DNA from 2 places in the Paraburkholderia sp. MM5477-R1 genome. Region 1 is predicted to be linked to the other one. Evidence: predicted binding sites of a transcription regulator. Region 1 holds the regulator's gene; the other holds the start of a gene.
What was found. The regulator LexA, encoded in region 1, represses DNA repair genes until DNA is damaged. The targets are predictions, from matches to a motif close to ACTGTATNNNNATACAGT.

Region 1 (9,284 bases):
AAGGCGGCGCGTCGTCCCGATGGCGCGTTGCCCACGACAGAGCGATAGGACCAACACAGCCATGGCGCAACAGAAAACCAATCCAAAACTCGAGCAGGCTCTCACGCGCGGTGATCTCGCGATCCGTCAGGCGAACTCGGCGCGAGCGACCGCCTTGTTGCGTGCGCTTGCCAAGATGATCGTCGATGCGTCGGCGACCATCGGCGTGGAAGCCTTCACGCTGATTCACGACGGCGACAAGATCTACGATCCCGCCGATGGTCTATGGCCACAGGCGCTGCTGATTTCGCTCGACGGTCCGGTCGAGGACGCCGATCCCGACGAATTGCGCACGGTGCGGCTGATCGCGGATGATCCGGTCACCGTGTTCCGGGTGGAATGGCAGCGCGCCGATGGCAAGATCGGGCGTCACGAGGGCGGCCCGTTCGCGACGGTCGCGTTCATCTCCGACGTCGATATTCCGTGGACCGATGACGAGGACTGAGCGCGCACAACGATAGCAAACACGCCGTGCGACGACCGACGCGGCGTCGTCTTGCGCGGGTGCAGGCGCAACGCGCCGCCCGCGCGTTCGGCTTACTTCATCATGCGACGCCGAAACAGGATCGCCGACACGATGAAGCCGCCGACTGCATAAGCGGCCAGCACGCTCACATGGAGCGCCGCGTGCTCCATCGGCCGACCGAGCATCGCCGGGCGCATCAGATCGACCGCATTGGCGAGCGGCAGCGCGACAGTCACCGCTTGCGCGGCGCCGGGCAGTTGCGAGATCGGAAAGAACACGCCGGAGAGCAGCAGCATCGGCGTGAGCACGAGCGTCTGATAGAACATGAAAAAGTCGTACGACGGCGCGAGCGCCGTCACGATCATCGCGAGGCTCGCGAACGCGAGACCGGCCAGCACGATGACCGGCAGCGCGAGCAGCATCGACGGAAAACTCGCATAGCCGAGCGCGCCCGCCACCAGCATGATCGCCACACCCGACAACACCGATTTGCTGGCGGCCCACACCACCTCGCCGAGCACGATATCGCCGAGCGTGAGCGGCGTATGCATGATCGCCTCCCACGTGCGCTGCACGTGCATGCGCGAAAAGCCCGAATACATCGACTCGAAGCTCGCCGACATCATCACGCTCGACGCCACCGTGCCCGCCGCGAGGAACGAGATATACGACACGCCGTCGACGTGCCCGACCATCAGCCCGAGCCCGAGGCCGAGACCGAACAGATAGATCATCGGATCGGCGAAGTTGCCGAACATCGATGCGATCGCGAGCTTTTTCCACACCAGGTAATTGCGGCGCCACACCGCGATCCAGTTCGTGGCATTGGCGGGGAAGGCACCGAACGGTTCTTGCGCCGATGGCGTGCCGTCGTGGGTTTCGTAAGTACGTGCGTCCATCAAGTGTCTCGCTATGGGTTCAGTCCTGCATTTCGCGACCGGTGAGCCGCAGAAACACATCCTCGAGATTCGCCGGCCGATGCAGATAGCGCAAATCGGCGCGCTGCTTGAGGCGCATATGCACGGGCTGCGCGTCGCTCACATAACAGAACAGCGTCTCGCCGCTGATCTCGGTGCGCTCGGCGAGCGGCGCGAGTTCGTCGCGCAACGCAAACGGATCGGGGCCGTAGATCTCGATCACGTCGCAGCCGATTTCGGACTCGATCAACTCGCGCGGCGCGCCTTCGGCGATCTTGCGGCCTTCCTCGATCACGCACAGTCGATGACAGAGCCGTTCGGCTTCTTCCATGAAGTGCGTGGTCAGCAGAATGGTCTTGCCGCGCGCGAGCAGCGAGCGCAGCCGCTCCCAGATCAGATGGCGTGCTTGCGGATCGAGACCGGTGGTCGGCTCGTCCATGATCAGCACGTCGGGATCGTTGATCAGCGCGCGCGCGAGCGTGAGGCGCCGCTTCATGCCGCCCGACAGTTCGCTCACGCGCGCGTGCGCCTTGTTCTCGAGGCGAGCGAATTCGAGCAGACCCGGCACCGCCGCGCGACACTGCGCGGCGCTCATACCGAAGTAGCGACCGAATACGAGCAGATTTTCGCGCACCGTGAAATCGGGATCGAGGTTGTCGAACTGCGGCACCACGCCGACGCGCGAGCGCGCGAGGCGCGCGCGGCCCGGGATCGGCTCGTCGCACAGCCGGATCGCGCCGGCGTCGGGCGCCGCAATGCCGAGCAGCATGCGCAATGTCGTGGTCTTACCGGCGCCGTTGGGGCCGAGCAGCCCGAAGCATTCGCCGGTGTTCACATGAAACGACAATCCGTCGACGACCGTTTTTTCGCCGTAGCTTTTCCTGACCTGATGGAATTCGATGGGGGCGGTGGGCATGGCTCGAGCAAGGCTCCGGAAAAAGACACAACGTACGCGCACGACACACAACATACCTGCGATGCACGCATTGCGCACGCGAAGCCGCTTACTCCAGGTATCGGATCGCTGATGCGAGCGGGTGTCCGGGAACGCGTCATGCGCAGGGTGCGATGCGCTCGTCGGTGTCGATTCGCGCCGCTGATTGGCGGTGGCACGACTGGCACGTCAACCGGCCCGCAGTGTGTCGACGCAGCGTTCGCAAACGAAGTTTTGCATTGCGGCATCCGTGTGCAAACACTGCGTCGGGTCGCCCAACGCTTGTGCAGACTGGATCGGCATGCACCGAGTATGCACTTAGCGTTTTCCATCCCTTGCAAGCCGAATTGCGGCGCACCATGATTGATTCAGACCGCGCTTTCCGCGCGAATGGAGAAAACAGATGGCGAGCTACCAGAAAATCCTGTTGTGCTACGACGGCTCGCGCGAAGGCCGCAAAGCCCTGCGTTGCGGTGCCGATCTGGCGTTGGAACTGAAGGCGGAAACGCATCTGCTGTCGGTCGTCGACATGCGTTCGAGCATCGCGCAGAGCGCGGGCCTGTTGACGGACGTCGCCTGCAGCAGCTTCGAAAAAACGGCCCGCGAGATTCTGCAGGAGGGCGTGAACTGGCTGACCGAGCGAGGCGTGAGCGCGCAAGGGCATTTCGCATTCGGTCATCCGATCGACGAGATCGCCAATCTTGCCAACGAGTTGCAGGTCGACCTCGTGGTGGTGGGTCATCGCTGCAGGACTGGTTTGTCGCGGTGGTGGATGGGGGCGGGCAACACGCCGCTGCTCGACCGCGTGTCGTGCAGCATTCTGGTGGCGTGCTCGTCCGCGCAGGAGCAGCAGCAGGCGGCTGCGGCGTAATGGGCTAGTGAGGGACGCGAAGCCGCGCGCCCCGTTATCTAGTCCAGATGTGAATAGGCCCTGTCGAGTGGCCGGCCCCGATGGCCAGCCACGCATCCCATCCGGCCAGGCTTCGATCTCACTCGTTCAGATTGATCGCCGCGAGTTTCCACGTGACCAGACCTTCGCGACGAAAGATTGCCGAATAATTCGCGTTACCTTCGCCACGCCGGTACGTGATGACAAACTCGTTGAGACTGCGATAGCCGGCCGTGCTTTGACGCCCGGGCGGCGGTGCGCTCGCCTGCGTGGTGGTGTCGCCCGCGGCTGGTGCGGCCGGCGGCGCGGACGGTTGCTCGCCCGGCGTGCCACGCGGCGGCATGCCGTTCAGCAGCGCCGCGACGCCGTCGGGTGTCGCATAGGCATCGACGAGCGGGCCGATCAGCGTCACGCCGATCACCGCGCCGATCGTGGCCATCTTGTTGCCGGCATCCGCCTCGAGCCGGCGTGTCAGCATGGCGCCCACCTGTTGCTTCAGGCTATCGCGTAGCGCGGGAAAGTCCACGTACTGATTGACGGTTTGCACGTCGCGCGCATCGGCGGCGCGTTTGAGATTGTTCACCGCGAGATACGGTGACGCATAAATAAAGCCCAGCGCGGCAATCACGATCACCACGATCAGCGTGATCAGCAGCGGCCGGGTGGCGCTGCCCTGTATGCGTTTCCGAATTGTCATCGAATGGGACTCCACGTCAGTGATGATCTAACGTCGACCACGGCGAGGACGAAACGATCCCATCCCACGCGAATCTCTGAACATCCGAAGTGCTTGTTGCATGCGTACTCAGGATTCGCTCACGCTTCGAACACCGCGCCGTGCACGTTGGCTTCGTCGGCTATGCAGCGATCGATCATACGGCATACGGCGTCGACCGTGCCGACCATGATCAGTCGCGACGGTCCATGATAGACCCGCACCGGCGCGCGACGCGCGGGCTCGGCGATGTTCAGCGCCGAATTCAGCGACACGCGCGCGAACGCCGGCAACGACGACGGCAGACCGGAAGCTTCGGCAGCCGCGTCGAACAGCGACGGCGTGCGCGCAGCGGGCGCCTCGATTAGCGCGCAGGGCGTGAGCTTGCGCAGATGGCGCAGACGGCCGAACTGGCGAAAGGGCAACAGGCGGGCAAGGCGTTCCATGAGTCTCTCCAGGCGATTCGGCGTAAATGCAGGCGTAAATGCGGCTTGGGTCGGAAATGCAGGCGTAAATGCGGCTTGGGTCGGACAAACCGGCGCAAGCGTTCTGGCGACAGCGAAAGATCAGAACTCGCTGGGGCGGATCAGCCCGACCGCGATCCCTTCGAGCGCGAAATCGGCGCTGCCGGTTTCCACGAAGATGTTGTCGTAATCGGGGTTTTCGGCGATCAGTTCGATGCCATTCGGCCGGCGCTTCAGACGCTTGACCGTCACGTCGTCGCCAAGCCGCGCAATGATGATCTGGCCGTCCTTCGCTTCGGTGCGCTTTTGCACCGCGAGCAGGTCGCCGTCGAGAATGCCCGCGTCGCGCATCGACAGGCCGCGCACCTTCAGCAGGTAGTCGGGCTTGCTCGAGAACAGCGCCGGGTCACACGCGTAGTGCTGCGAGATATGTTCCTGCGCGAGGATCGGGCTACCCGCCGCGACCCGGCCGATCAGCGGCAACGACAACTGCATCAGGCCCGCATGCGGCAGGGTGAACTGATACGGCGCGTCCTCCTGCCCGGACAGCAGGCGGATGCCGCGCGACGCGCCGGCCGCGAGTTCGATCACGCCCTTGCGCGCCAGCGCGCGCAGATGCTCTTCTGCGGAATTGGCCGAGCTGAACCCGAGTTCGGCGGCAATTTCCGCGCGAGTGGGCGGAAAGCCGGTGCGTTCGATCGCGCGGCGGATCAGATCGAAAACCTGCTGCTGTCGTGCGGTGAGTTTTGTCATGGCCACTGTATGTATGAACAGGTGACTGTATTTTTATACAGTATTCGGCGCATTTCAAGCTTTACTTTAAGTTCGGCGCAAGGGCCACGCTGGGGCGTCGTTTATCGGCGACATGACGGCGTTGTCGGCGTCCCAACCGCCGGCGCATCTGTCGTTACCACTTTTGAGCATTAAAAAATGAAGAAACATTATTTTTAATAATGAAAGCGCTTCGATAGACTGGCCTCCGGTTGGCGCTCATGTGCACGTGACCGCGACGCAGAACAACACCAGACGCTCATCAGCGGACCATCACGCGGAGAAAAATTGAAATGAACCATCGGCATATGGGGCTTGCGGCTCGAACCAGAAAACTGATCGCGGCGCTCGCCGTCGGCGCGGCCGGTGCGCTCGGCATGTTGGGCGCAAGCGGCGTAGCGCACGCCGACACCACGCTGTTGAACGTGTCCTACGATCCGACGCGCGAGCTGTATCAGGACATCAATCAGGCATTCGGCAAGGAATGGAAGGCCAGGACCGGCGAAGCCGTCACCTTCAGGCAGTCGCACGGCGGCTCGGGCGCGCAGGCTCGCTCGGTGCTCGACGGACTGCAGGCCGACGTCGTGACGCTTGCGCTCGCCTATGACATCGACGCGCTCGCGAACAAGGGGCTCGTCGACAGGAACTGGCAAAAGCGTCTGCCGGACAACGCATCGCCGTACACGTCGACGATCGTGTTTCTGGTGCGCAAGGGCAACCCGAAGCACATCAAGGATTGGGATGATCTGGTGAAACCGGGCGTGTCGATCGTGACGCCGAATCCGAAGACCTCGGGCGGCGCGCGCTGGAATTATCTGGCCGCGTGGGCGTACGCCGAGCATCAACCGGGCGGCAACGACCAGAAGGCCAGGGAGTTCGTCGGCAAGCTGTACAGGAACGCCGGCGTGCTCGATTCGGGCGCGCGCGGCGCGACCACGAGCTTCGTGCAGCGCGGTATCGGCGACGTGCTGATCGCGTGGGAAAACGAGGCGTTCCTGTCGCTGAAGGAGTTTGGTCCGGACAAGTTCGAGATCGTGGTGCCGTCGGTGAGCATTCTGGCCGAGCCGCCGGTCGCGGTGGTCGACAAGGTCGTCGACAAACACGGCACGCGCAAGCTGGCCGAAGCGTATCTGAACTTCCTGTATAGCGAGCAAGGTCAGGAGATCGCCGCGCGCAATTTCTATCGTCCGCGTTCCAGCAAGGTGCCCGCCGATCTGACCGCGAAGTTTCCGAAGCTGAAGCTCTACACGATCGACGATTCGTTCGGCGGTTGGACCAACGCGCAGAAGACCCATTTCGCGGACGGCGGCGTGTTCGATTCAATTTATCAGCCGCAGTAAGAACCACCGCCTGAATCACAGCCAGGGGCAAAAGGGCGCGCCCAATGGGCGCGCTTTCGGCTAACCGGGGTCCGGTGCCCAGCAGTGCGGCAGTACCGCAGTACGGCAGCACGGCAAAACGAACAACCGCGCGAGCATCAACCATGAACGAGTATCCAGCATGACCACGTTGACCTTCCGCAAGCCGAGCGCATTGCCCGGTTTTGGCCTGACACTCGGCATCACGGTGGCTTATCTGAGCCTCGTGGTGCTGATTCCATTGGCGGCGACCTTTCTGAAAACCGCGACGCTCGACTGGGATCAGTTCGTGCGCGCGGTCACGTCGCCGCGTGTGCTCGCGTCGTATCGGCTGACGTTTTTCTCGGCGCTAGGCGGCGCGCTGATCAACGCGGTGTTCGGCTTTCTCGTCGCGTGGGTGCTGGTGCGCTACACGTTTCCGTTCAAGCGTATCGTCGATGCGGTCGTCGATCTGCCATTCGCGTTGCCCACCTCGGTGGCGGGCATTTCGCTCGCGGCCGTGTATGCGGGCAACGGCTGGATCGGCCAGTTCCTCGCGCCGCTCGGCATCAAGATCGCGTTCACGCCGGCGGGCGTGCTGGTCGCGCTGACGTTCATCGGCCTGCCGTTCGTCGTGCGCACCGTGCAACCGGTGCTCGAGGAGTTCGAGCGCGAGCAGGAGGAGGCAGCCGCGTGTCTCGGCGCGTCGCGCTGGCTCACGTTTCGCCGCGTCGTGCTGCCGGCCGTGTTGCCGGCGCTGCTGACCGGCTTCGCGCTCGCCTTTGCGCGCGCGCTCGGCGAATACGGCTCGGTAATCTTCATCGCCGGCAATGTGCCGATGAAGTCGGAGATCACGTCGCTCCTGATCATCACGAAGCTCGAGCAATACGACTATGCGGGCGCGACGGCGCTCGCGGTCGTGATGCTGGTCGTGTCGTTCCTGATGCTGCTGTCGATCAACACGCTGCAGTGGTATCTGCAGCGGCGCACGAGCCGCGGCAAGACGGGATCGGCGCCAGTGGCCACGAGCGTCGCCGCTATCGGTGGAGGTGTGCAATGAGCCGCGTTCCGACCCACCCGGCGAGCGTGGCGCGTCGCCCCGATCCGGTCAGCGAGCCGGCGCTCGTGCGCTGGCTGCTGATCGGCCTCGCACTGCTGTTTCTCGCGCTGTTTCTGGCCGTGCCGCTCGCCGCGGTGTTCTACCAGGCGCTGAACAAGGGGCTGCGTTTTTACTTCGAAGCGCTCGCCGATCCGGATGCGCTGTCGGCGATCAAACTGACGCTGCTCACCGCGGCGATCGCGGTGCCGCTGAACCTCGTGTTCGGCCTTGCGGCGTCGTGGTGTATCGCGAAGTTCGAATTCCGCGGCAAGGCGCTGCTGACCACGTTGATCGATCTGCCGTTTTCGGTGTCGCCGGTGATCTCCGGCCTGATCTACGTGCTGATGTTCGGCGCGCAGGGCTGGTTCGGCCCGTGGCTCGAAGATCACAACGTGCAGATCATCTTCGCGGTGCCGGGCATCGTGCTCGCGACGATCTTCGTCACGTTCCCGTTCGTCGCGCGCGAGCTGATTCCGCTGATGCAGGCGCAGGGCAACGACGAGGAGGAAGCCGCGCACGTGCTCGGCGCATCGGGCTGGCAGACGTTTCGTCGCGTCACGCTGCCGAACGTCAAGTGGGGTCTGCTGTACGGCGTGATTCTGTGCAATGCGCGCGCAATGGGCGAGTTCGGCGCGGTGTCGGTCGTGTCGGGCCATATTCGCGGGCAGACCGACACGATGCCGCTGCACGTCGAAATCCTCTACAACGAGTACAACTTCTCGGCCGCGTTCGCCGTGGCCTCGCTGCTCGCGCTGCTGGCGCTGGTTACGCTGGGGCTCAAGCTGCTGGCCGGGCGTCATATGTCGGCGGAACTGTCGGCGGCGCGCGAAGTGCCTGCGTATGCGGGGCACGTGTCGCCGTCCGGCGCTTCGCAGGCCAATAGCGCGCAGTCCGCTTCGCATTCGTTTTTCGTCAACGCCACGCCTGCGTCGCAGCGACATCCGCTCAAGCAAGGAGAGCTGTAAATGGGTATCACCGTTCGTAACCTGCAAAAGCGCTTCGGCGATTTCGTCGCGCTCGACAACGTGTCGCTCGACTTTCCGCCGGGCGAACTCGTCGCGCTGCTCGGGCCGTCGGGTTGCGGCAAGACGACGTTGCTGCGTGTGATCGCCGGCCTCGAATACGCGGATGGCGGCCGGGTCGAGCTGCAAGGCCAGGATGTCGCGGCGGTCGGCGCGCGTGAGCGCGAGGTGGGTTTCGTGTTCCAGCACTACGCGTTGTTCCGGCATATGACGGTGTTCGAAAACGTCGCGTTCGGGCTGCGCGTGAAGCCGCGCAAGGAACGTCCGTCGGAGAAGGTGATTCGTGAGAAGGTGCATGAGTTGCTGAAGCTCGTGCAGCTCGACTGGCTCGCGCAGCGCTATCCGTCGGAGCTGTCCGGCGGCCAGCGCCAGCGCATCGCGCTCGCACGTGCGTTGGCCGTGGAGCCGAAGGTGCTGTTGCTCGACGAGCCGTTCGGCGCGCTCGACGCGAAGGTGCGCAAGGAACTGCGCAGCTGGTTGCGTCGCCTGCACGACGATCTGCATATTTCGACGATCTTCGTCACACACGATCAGGAAGAAGCGCTCGAAGTGGCGGACCGCGTCGTCGTGCTCAATCGCGGGCATGTCGAGCAGGTCGGCAGCCCGCAGGAGGTGTACGACCATCCGCAGA
Region 2 (9,284 bases), on a different contig from region 1:
CAGCTTCACGGATCTTGCCGCTCTCGTACAGTTCGTTGAAGCCACTGTAGGCGTCGGCCTGCAGGATGCCCTCGAATCCAGCGAGATGGGTCTGGGGGTGGATGCCTTTGCGGTCGGGCGAGTAAGCAAACCACACCGCGGCCGGTTCGGTCGAGCCCGAACGGGTGTCATCGCGCACATACACCCACAGGCGCCCGGTTCTTGTCTTCTTCTTGCCCGGCTCAAGCACCGGGATCGGCGTGTCATCCGCGTGCAGCTTCGACGGTGCCATCGTGTGGCGGCGAAGCGCCTCGGTCAGCGGCACGCAAAGGGCCTCGCACTGGCCGACCCAGCGTCCCATGCTGGCCGGATCCAGCTTCACGCCGTCGCGCGCGGCAATCTGCGACTGCCGGTACAACGGCGCGTGGTCAGCGTACTTCGAGACGAGGATGTCGGCCAGCAGGCTCGGATGGGCAATGCTGCGCGTGATCGGCAGGCCGGGCATGGACGGCTGCGAGAAGTGGTGGCCGCACGGACAGACCGTCTTGCGCCGGATCGTGCGAATCACCTTGAACATTGCCGCGACGCGGGCGAGCTGCTCGGACACGTCTTCTCCGAGCGGCTGCATGGCGCTGCCGCACTTCGGGCAGGTCGCGTCGGCGTCGAGTACGCGTTCTTCGCGTGGCAGATGCGGCGGCAGCGCTTCTTTCGGCGATGCGTCGCCCACAGGCGTGCTCGCGCTTGATTCGTGGGCGCGTCGCACATCAGCGACACCACGCTCACCGGTCAAGTCCTCGAGCGCGGTTTCGAGCCGCGCGACCTCCCGGTCCAACTGCTCGGACTTGCGGCCGAACTGCATGCGCTTGAGCTTGTCGATCTGCGCCTTGAGCTGCTCGATCTCCAGATCGCGCTCGGCAAGCTGGGCACGGGCCTCGATCAGCAAGGCCCGCAGGGTTTCAACATCGTCAGGAAGTTCGGCGCCGTTCGACATGCGGCGCAGTTTACGAGCCTTCCTCGCGGTTTACAACATCGACAGTGCAGCGGTGCGACGCGGCTGCCGCCAATCGATGCCTTCAAGCAACATCGACAGTTGCGCCGCCGTCAGATGGACCTTGCCGCCATCGGCGTGTGGCCAGACGAAGCGACCACGCTCAAGCCGCTTCGCAAGAAGCCAGAGCCCGTCTTCGGTCGCCCACATGACCTTCACGAGATCGCCGCGCCGGCCCCGGAAGATGAACACGTTGCCACCCAGCGGATTGTCCTCGAGCGCCGTCTGCACCTTTGCCGCCAGCCCCTGGAACCCGCAGCGCATGTCGGTGACGCCTGCCACCAGCCAGACGCGTGTACCCGTGGGTAGAGAGATCACGATCGCACGCTCCCCAGGACGACGCGTAGCGTGTCGGCGTCGACAACGCCGTCGACCTTGACTACCACGTCACCGAACCGGATCTCGATCGTCCCGGCTCGTGCAGTCCGGTTGCAGACGTCCCTTGCATCTGGGGGCATCGCCACGCGCTGCGGCGGCGTCTCATGAACCACCGCCACTGGAATCAGGCACGTCGTTTCCGCCTGCAATTGCTCGCGATAGCGACGCCGCCAGGTGAACAGCATGTTTGCATTGATGCCATTGTCCCGCGCCAGCTTCGCGACCGACGCACCAGGCTCACATGCCGCGGCCGCAAGCCGGCGTCGAAACTCGCGATCATAATTCGGGCGTCCCTTGCGGCTACCCGGCTTGGCTTCCGACTCTGTCACAGTGATGTCCATCAAATCGAAAATGATGGGCACCACTTTGATGTCGGTTCTCGCCGCCGTCTACGACGGTCGTCGTGAGGTGCTTACCTTCCAGACGCGACGCATCTCGGCGAATAACCGCGCCATTGAAAAGCCCCTGGGAAACTCAAGGGGGCTTTTGTCTGCTGCATTGCTGGTTTCCGGGTCGGAACTGTCACTTTCTGAAACGGTCGTTTGCCCTATGCTGCCGGCGGGAAAGCCGCCAATTTATGCTTGTCGCCGCAGCATGCGATATCAGTGACAGCAGCACTCACCGACTCCTGGCTTTTAAGCGTTTCCTCAAAGCACTCGGCGAAGTGAATAGCGCACAAACCGAAATACATGCAGGAGACGGCCACATAGAAGTGTCGATGAATCGGTTTGGAACTGTCATGGTGGTCTTCACGCGACCGGATCGCGGCGATCGCTTAGGCCAGCCCTATGCCCCCATACACCAGTGCGGAAATCATCAGATAGAACATTTTCCACCTCCTCTGCCATCGTCTGGAGTCGACGTTACAGGGACGTGGTTCGGCGACATATGGGTGTGCCTGGCAGACCCACTAAATTGTGTTTTTGCGAGCCCGGGTCTTCCAATGCGGGACAACGATCGGGCTTTTCTTGATCCAGCCTCTTATCGTCTGTTCATCGGCAACGTCCAAATGCAGCGCCATCATTGTCCGGATGAACGATTGCTGATTCTTATAGAGTGGCTGCCCGTCTGAGCTCAATTCTGCACCATGAGCCTCGTATTCGGCCATGACCAAAGCTTTGATTTTTGCGTAAGGGCTCTTTTCGTGACGAGCCTGCGCACCCCGCCGCGCCTGGGCTTGCCTACTTTGCTCGAGAACCTGTTTCAACTCTCTGTCCACTCGCGAATGAAACGAGGCAAGATCTTCAGCCTCCAGTCTATCGATTTCGTTTAATTCGTCTTTCGTAGGGGCAGAGAAGACCTTGAACTTGGTTTTGTTTGGACGGAGAAAGCTAAGTTTTCCACTCTCCCGCGCATTTGAAATCAGTACGGACTTCCTGATAGCCTCCATGAGAAAGGCACTTCGCCGTGCCTTCTCCTCCTCTTGGCGCAGCTCAGTCAACTTCCTCATTATCTCATCGGCGATATCGAACCGGACTTTCACCATGGTCGCCCCTCATTCGTCATCGGCAGCAGGGTCTACCGACTTTAAGCCGCCGCACGCAGCCCGTCAAAGCTGAGATGGCCACCATTGGGCCGCGATGCCCGCCGATGCAGCAGGCGGCTGGGGTCGCCAAACGTTCCGGCTGGTTTGCGGTGCCGTACTGTATGGATGTACAGTATTGGTATGTCAGCCCTTCCCGCCAATGTCGAGCAGATCCACCCCGCGCTTTGGCGGGCGTCGCAGCTTGCCCGCGGCGTCGGTCGGACAGTGGCGACGGGCGATGACGCCCGTTCCGCGGAGCTTCCAGGCAAAGGATGGCCGGTCGGGACCATGATCGAGCTCTTGCCGCAACAGTCTGGCGTCGGCGAGCTTCGTCTGCTAGCGCCGGCATTGGCCACGGCGGGACAGCGGCAGATCGTGCTGATCGATCCGCCGCAGACGCCAAACGTACAGGGGCTGGCCTATATCGGCCTGTCAGCGGATCGGCTGATGCTGCTCCGTCCGAGCAGGAGCGCTGACGCCTTGTGGTCCGCTGAGCAGGTCCTGCGCGCCGGGACCTGCGCCGCCGTTCTGCTTTGGCAAAAGCATATCCGGCAGGAATCCCTTCGAAGGCTGCAGCTTGCCGCGAAAACTGCCGAAACCCTATTTTTTATGGTCCGGCCGCTTCCCCAAGCAGCGGATCCCTCGCCGGCCGAGCTCCGTCTGGCCCTGCGCCCCGCTGACGAGGCCTTGAGCGTCGAGATCATCAAGCGCCGCGGGCCGGCAGCCGCCGGGCCAGTCGCGATCGCGCTCCGCCCGTCCGCCGTTCTGTTGAGCCCGCATGGCCGCACACGCAGGCCGGGACGGGAACTCGTGGTCCGTCCGCAGGAAACCGAGGTTTTCCACGCCTGATCCCGTTCGGTACGCCGGTTGCTCCGTCCTGCTTACCACCACCCAATAAATCCTGGGAGGATCATCGGCCGTGCCGGAGATTGCCTTTGCGCGGCCGATCGAAGCCTCCGATCTGATGCTCGCCACCCTGCACCGAAGGCCGTTCTCCGCGTGCGGGTGGCTTTTCGAGCTCAAATATGACGGGTTTCGCTGCCTGGTCAGGAAGTTCGGCGACCGGGTCGAGCTGATTTCCAGGCTGGGGCAATTCCCTCAATGTTTCATTTCCCGACATCGTCGTGGCGGTTGACGCGATTCCCGGGGACTTTGTCACGGATGCCGAGCTCACCGTCGATGACGCCAAAGGCCGGCCGTCATTTGAGACGCTGCAAACGCGCGCAAAGACCACCCTTCCGACCAATGTTCGCCAGGCCGCCCTCCGGCACCCTGCCCGTCTTTATCTGTTCGACATCCTCGCTGCCGGAAATGGCGGTGCCACACTCGATTATCGCGGCGTGCCGCTTGCCGAGCGCAAGCATCTTCTCCGCGCAGCCTTTGATGATACGAAGACGCTGATCTACATTACCGGGATTCCCGATATCGGCGAATGGGTCTTCGAGCAGGCGATCGCTCACGACCTCGAAGGCATGATTGCAAAGCGCCTCGATGCTCCGTACCTACGCGGCAGGTCGCGCAACTGGCTGAAGGTCAAGCATGCGGGCTACAGTCGCCCGGCAGCGCTCGGTTTCGGGCGAGCCTAAGCTGCAGGTTCATGGGCCAGCATAGGTGCTGCCGACGATAAGGAAAATCATCGAGCCCGCAATCACTGCGAAAAAGCCATAGGCGTGCAACAAGAGATTAGATTCTTTGACCTCTTTATCATCAAAGATCGCCTTGATGTTGATAATGGTTTCAAGAAAGTGGTGCATCGTCAGCATCGCCAGAAAGACATAGGTCCCAAGCAGTTCCATCAGCCAGATCTTGTCCTGGAGCGACAGCCCCCGGAGCCCACCATGTTGGATCTGCTCGATCACGTCATGGGTTTCGGCATCGAAGACCTTATAGAACCCGTAAGCGAGGCCGACGCAGATCGCGATCACGACGACATTCACGGCGAGCTTTATGAATTTATCCATTCTCTGCAGGCCCTCCGAGAAGCATGACCATCACGGCCTCTGCAACCAGAATCAGGGCCGTTGCATAGTACCCGTAGCGCAGGATTTTGCTGATTTGTCTGCTCCCGATACCAACCAGAATATGCGTGGTCGCGATCGCGACCGCTATGCACGCAAGAACTTGAATGGTTCTCCAGCTGGCAGCGTGATGCCAAACGAAATAAATAAATACTATCGTCGCAACGGCGCTCACTGCGACGAAATATCCGGCCCGCCAGGGCGGAAGCGGAGTTTCGAAGGTCCTCATGTAATGCCACTGGCCTTCGGAAACACGGCCGAAAACGAGCGTCGCGAAAAAGCCGATCGTGAACGAGGCAAGCAGGCAGACTAAAGCGACCCGCAAAAGCTGAAGGGGTGGTCCATCCGCCCAGTGAAGCACCTTGACGCTAACCGACGCGAGGACCCCGAAGACGATCAGGATCCGCATTGCGAGGTGAACGAGATCGACGTCCCGGATCGATAGAAGCCGAGAGAGCGCGGAGCCTCGAGTTTCTTCTTCCTCTTCCTCTTCCTCTTCCCGCACTTTCACCTCCCGCCCGATCGGTGACTACGTTGTTTAGCGTTTTTCCAGACTATCGTGCCTTTCACTTTAGCAGGTTTGCCGATCCATCCCTATTCGATCTCACCCCACACCGATGCCGCCTGTTTCAAAGGGGCTGTCCGTTTCCGGAACCAGACGTCAGTCCAAAGACCGTCCCTTGGCCGGTTTCAAAGAGGAGCTGCGGACTGTAGCCGGATCGGCTGCGGCGCGGGTCAAGGTACTTGTCGCCTCAGTCATGCAGCCAAAGGCTGTTTAAGTGTGGCGTGCGAGGCTATCGTGACGACTGACTCGCGCTCCGGATTGAGGGTGACGGCGCCGATTGGTGTCCAGTCTCGCGTGCAGCGTGACCAGCGGGCCGGGTTGCGTTCCCGCGCCTGCAAATACACCTCGTGACGCGCCGCGAGGATCACGTGGTCGTCGCCGTCATGGCGCTGCGCCGGGCTCACGTAGCGGATGCTGCTGTGGCGATGGTCGAAGTTGTACCAATGCACGAAGTCGCTCGCCCAGTCGCGTGCAGCATTGAGATCGGCGAAGCCCGTGTTAGGGAACTCCGGGCGGTACTTGGCCGTGCGGAACAGCGCCTCGGCAAAGGCGTTGTCGTCACTGACGCGTGGGCGCGAGTACGAGGGCTTCACGCCAAGCCAGTGAAGCATGGCCAGCACGGTCGTGGCCTTGAGCGTGGAGCCGTTGTCTCCGTGCAGCACCGGCTTGTCCGCCAGAGTGGCGATGCCCTCGGCCAGCGCTGTGCGCCGCACCAGATGGGCCGCATGGCTGGCATCGTCGCGCTCGTGCACCTCCCATCCGACGATCTTCCGGCTGTACAGGTCCAGGATCAGGTACAGGTAAAACCATTGACCGGCGAGCTCAGCGGGTAAATAGGTCATATCCCAACACCAGACTTCCCGTGGTGCGCCAGCGATGTGCGTGGTCGGCGCTCGGCCAGCCCTGGGTGCTTTGGCCCGGCCCCGATGTGTGGTTTGCCCGTGCTCGCGCAGCACGCGGGCGAAGGTGGATTCGCTGGCGATGTACACGCCTTCATCAGCCAGCATGGGCACGATGCGCGCAGGAGGCATATCGGCGAAGCGCGACTCGTTGGCCACGCGCAGCACCTCGGCACGCTCGGCGGCGCTTAGCGCATGTGCCGGTTGCGGGCGCGCCGCTCGGGGCCTGCCATCGCCCGATACGAGGCCCGTGCCGGTATTCCAGCGCTGCAGCGTGCGCACGTCGATGCCGGCCGTCTCGCAGGCCAGGCGCAGCCGTGCGCCGGCCTTGTGCGCGGTGTGGATATCATGAGCCAGCGACTGGCGATCTTCGAGGCCGATCATTCGTCCTCGCCCGTGCTGAAGATCGCCGCGACTTTTTTTGATAGGACCAGCAGCGCGGCCGTCTCAGCCAACGCACGGTCCTTGCGCCGCAACTCGCGCTCGAGTTCCTTGATGCGACGCCGGTCCTGCTGGGTCTGCTGCGGGCTGGCACGCGCCTCCTCGGGCTCGGCCAGCGCCTGCGTGGCGCTTTGCCGCCAGGAAGCCAGCTCGTGCGGATACACACCGTTAGCGCGGCACCATGCGCTCCTGGCAGCCTCATCCATCGCAGCGGTCGTCAGCACGGCGTCGAATCGGGCCGCCGCTGTCCAGGCCCGCTCGCGAGCGGGCCTGGACAGCGCATCACTGCGCCAGCGCTCCAGCGTCCCCACCCCCACGCCAACCTCACGTGCAACGTCTTCCAAAACCGCGCTCTCCGGCGGCAGCAACCGCGCAACAGCTCTGTCCTTGAATGCTTGTCCGTATTTTGCCAATTCGTTTTCTCATCATCGCCCCCGGTTCATCGATTGTATTGGAGCGACAAGTATTCTGACGCGGGGGGGCTGTCAGGTCAACGGCCGGCCCGCTCCGAGCATCCGCGTTGGCCGTTTCCCCGGTTCCCGGGTAACCCCTCCACCCTGACTGATCCATCTGAAGTCTCCGCAGTTGAAACCAACAAAGGAGACCGACTATGAAACTTCACTTTCCCGTCGACCAGGTCCGCAAGGCCATCGAAGAACTGGACAGTGCCCAGACAGCTCGCACCCTCTACGAAACGGAGACTGGAAAAGGGCTCTGGCTCGTTGGCGATCAGGGCGTCTACCTGATGCCGAACACGACCGACGGCACTCTGGCCAAGGCCAGACAGGAAGGCGAGCCGGCCTTTATCGTCTATGCCCGTGAGTGCGATCCGAAGAAACTGGATTTCGACACCTGGTGGGCGAACAAACGCGCCTCATTCGGCGGAGACGACGGTGTGGACTTCATTGCGCTTGCCGAGCTTCGCTCACTGTTGGTCGCCAAACCGAACGCGAAATCCGCCAAGGACCTGGTCGCCGACTTCCGGTGCGTCAAGTATTCGATTTTCGTCGAATAATCCGGCAGGGTGGCGGCGCCATAAGCGCCGTCACTCACCGCTTCAGCGTTGAAAGCCAATCCTTCAGTTCCGCCGTGTTGTGAAAGGGATATTTCTCGACAGCTAAAGCTCGCGCCGAAACCGGTCAGCAACTTGCCCGGTTTGGCCCCGCGATTATGGTAACAACCATCGTACGAGCATCGTCTTGAGGGGCCGTGCGCGAAGAGTTGTTGGAATGGCGTATTAAGGCGAACGAAAGCTTGTAGACTGTTCCGCGAACGGCGAAAACAACCACTCGGGGAAGTCGTCATCAAACGGTACGTTGTAGCGTTATCGCTTTTAGCGCCTGCGGTTACTCTGGCCCAAGACCTGACGCCCGTCAGCACTGCCTTTAAGTCTCTTTTTTCCAGCGTACTTGGTGGCGGTTCTCAATCGAACAGAATTGACCGGATGAAGGAAGTCTCGAAAGATAAAATAAATGCCGGTGAAAGCCCGGAAGCCGCGTGCGACGAAGCTTTCAGGGAAACGAAAGCCGAAGTACCAGACGGCGTTGGGCGGAGGACATCGAATACCGACGCTCAATTAATCGATATTTGTATGGATGCCGCAAATGAACTCCCCGTCGTGCAGCAGGCACGGGACGAAACGCAGCGTGCCGCGCAAGCCGCATGGGATGCGGATGCACCCAATCGCGAGCAGATCGAAAGAGAGAAAGCGCAGGCCGCGAATGAGGCTGCGGCAGCGAAGGCCGCGAAAGAAGAGGAAGCGGCCAGAATCACAGCACAGGAAGTCGCCGACGTGCGTGCTGGCAGGCGGGAGCAGAAAGATTTCGAGCAGGCAGTTCAAGCGGTCAATGCCCAGCCCGGAGCCTCCATCGCGAATTCGCCAAAGGTAAGGGCGGACGGGAAGCTCTACTACGCGTACGGGACGCTTGAGAAGCCGGACGGGCAATCTGCATCCTTTGTGGCTCTTACAAGATCAGATGTGACGGCGAACCCATTGTATATATACGTCGAAGTCCCGAAAAAACTCGAAGAGAAATACTATGCTGCCGCTAGCGTAGGGCATGGATTCGGGGTTGTCGGAACGTACAAATCAAACATGGAATATCGAACCGTAATGGGCGAGAGAAAAGTTATGCCCGTCTTCGTCGCCCAATCTAAAATTTTGGTGAGTCGGAGAGCCGGGGATAGCGGACCCCGCATGAAGGTAAGGGGCTCGACCATGTCGAGCCCAGCCGGATCGTGCGCCACGTCCGAAGCGCAGAGCATCGCGAGGCATGGCGGCTACTTGGCGAACGGCTCGACCTGCTGACGCGCGCAGACGCCTCGGATGTCGCGACGCTGCCCGCGCGAAAGAGAGCGTGAATACGGGCCGGGCATGCGTCAGCCACCACGGCACAAAAAACCGCCCTAGACGGTGTTAGGAACTTCGAAG

Region 2: a site for LexA is predicted at 3,048-3,065, ahead of imuA (translesion DNA synthesis-associated protein ImuA). Genes of this name have one in related genera too.

Annotation. Positions count from the first base shown of each region.
Region 1 covers NZ_JBNDMC010000007.1:1,990,121-1,999,404, reverse strand. Annotated here, with positions in the region: gene OKW35_RS38025 (hypothetical protein) at 62-484, shown strand; gene OKW35_RS38020 (ABC transporter permease) at 577-1,404, opposite strand; gene nodI (nodulation factor ABC transporter ATP-binding protein NodI) at 1,424-2,338, opposite strand; gene OKW35_RS38010 (universal stress protein) at 2,760-3,227, shown strand; gene OKW35_RS38005 (DUF2939 domain-containing protein) at 3,346-3,942, opposite strand; gene OKW35_RS38000 (hypothetical protein) at 4,062-4,406, opposite strand; gene lexA (transcriptional repressor LexA) at 4,527-5,177, opposite strand; gene OKW35_RS37990 (sulfate ABC transporter substrate-binding protein) at 5,489-6,535, shown strand; gene cysT (sulfate ABC transporter permease subunit CysT) at 6,696-7,592, shown strand; gene cysW (sulfate ABC transporter permease subunit CysW) at 7,589-8,596, shown strand; gene OKW35_RS37975 (sulfate/molybdate ABC transporter ATP-binding protein) at 8,597-9,284, shown strand, end outside.
Region 2 covers NZ_JBNDMC010000001.1:32,858-42,141, forward strand. Annotated here, with positions in the region: gene tnpC (IS66 family transposase) at 1-970, opposite strand, end outside; gene tnpB (IS66 family insertion sequence element accessory protein TnpB) at 1,001-1,345, opposite strand; gene tnpA (IS66-like element accessory protein TnpA) at 1,342-1,734, opposite strand; gene OKW35_RS00160 (hypothetical protein) at 1,739-2,014, shown strand; gene OKW35_RS00165 (hypothetical protein) at 2,316-2,891, opposite strand; gene imuA (translesion DNA synthesis-associated protein ImuA) at 3,072-3,779, shown strand; gene OKW35_RS00175 (hypothetical protein) at 3,850-4,065, shown strand; gene OKW35_RS00180 (DNA ligase) at 4,055-4,516, shown strand; gene OKW35_RS00185 (hypothetical protein) at 4,526-4,891, opposite strand; gene OKW35_RS00190 (hypothetical protein) at 4,884-5,453, opposite strand; one part of gene OKW35_RS00195 (IS3 family transposase) at 5,705-6,828, opposite strand; one part of gene OKW35_RS00195 (IS3 family transposase) at 6,828-7,266, opposite strand; gene OKW35_RS00200 (DUF3085 domain-containing protein) at 7,464-7,868, shown strand; gene OKW35_RS00205 (hypothetical protein) at 8,298-9,161, shown strand; gene OKW35_RS00210 (IS5 family transposase) at 9,270-9,284, opposite strand, start outside.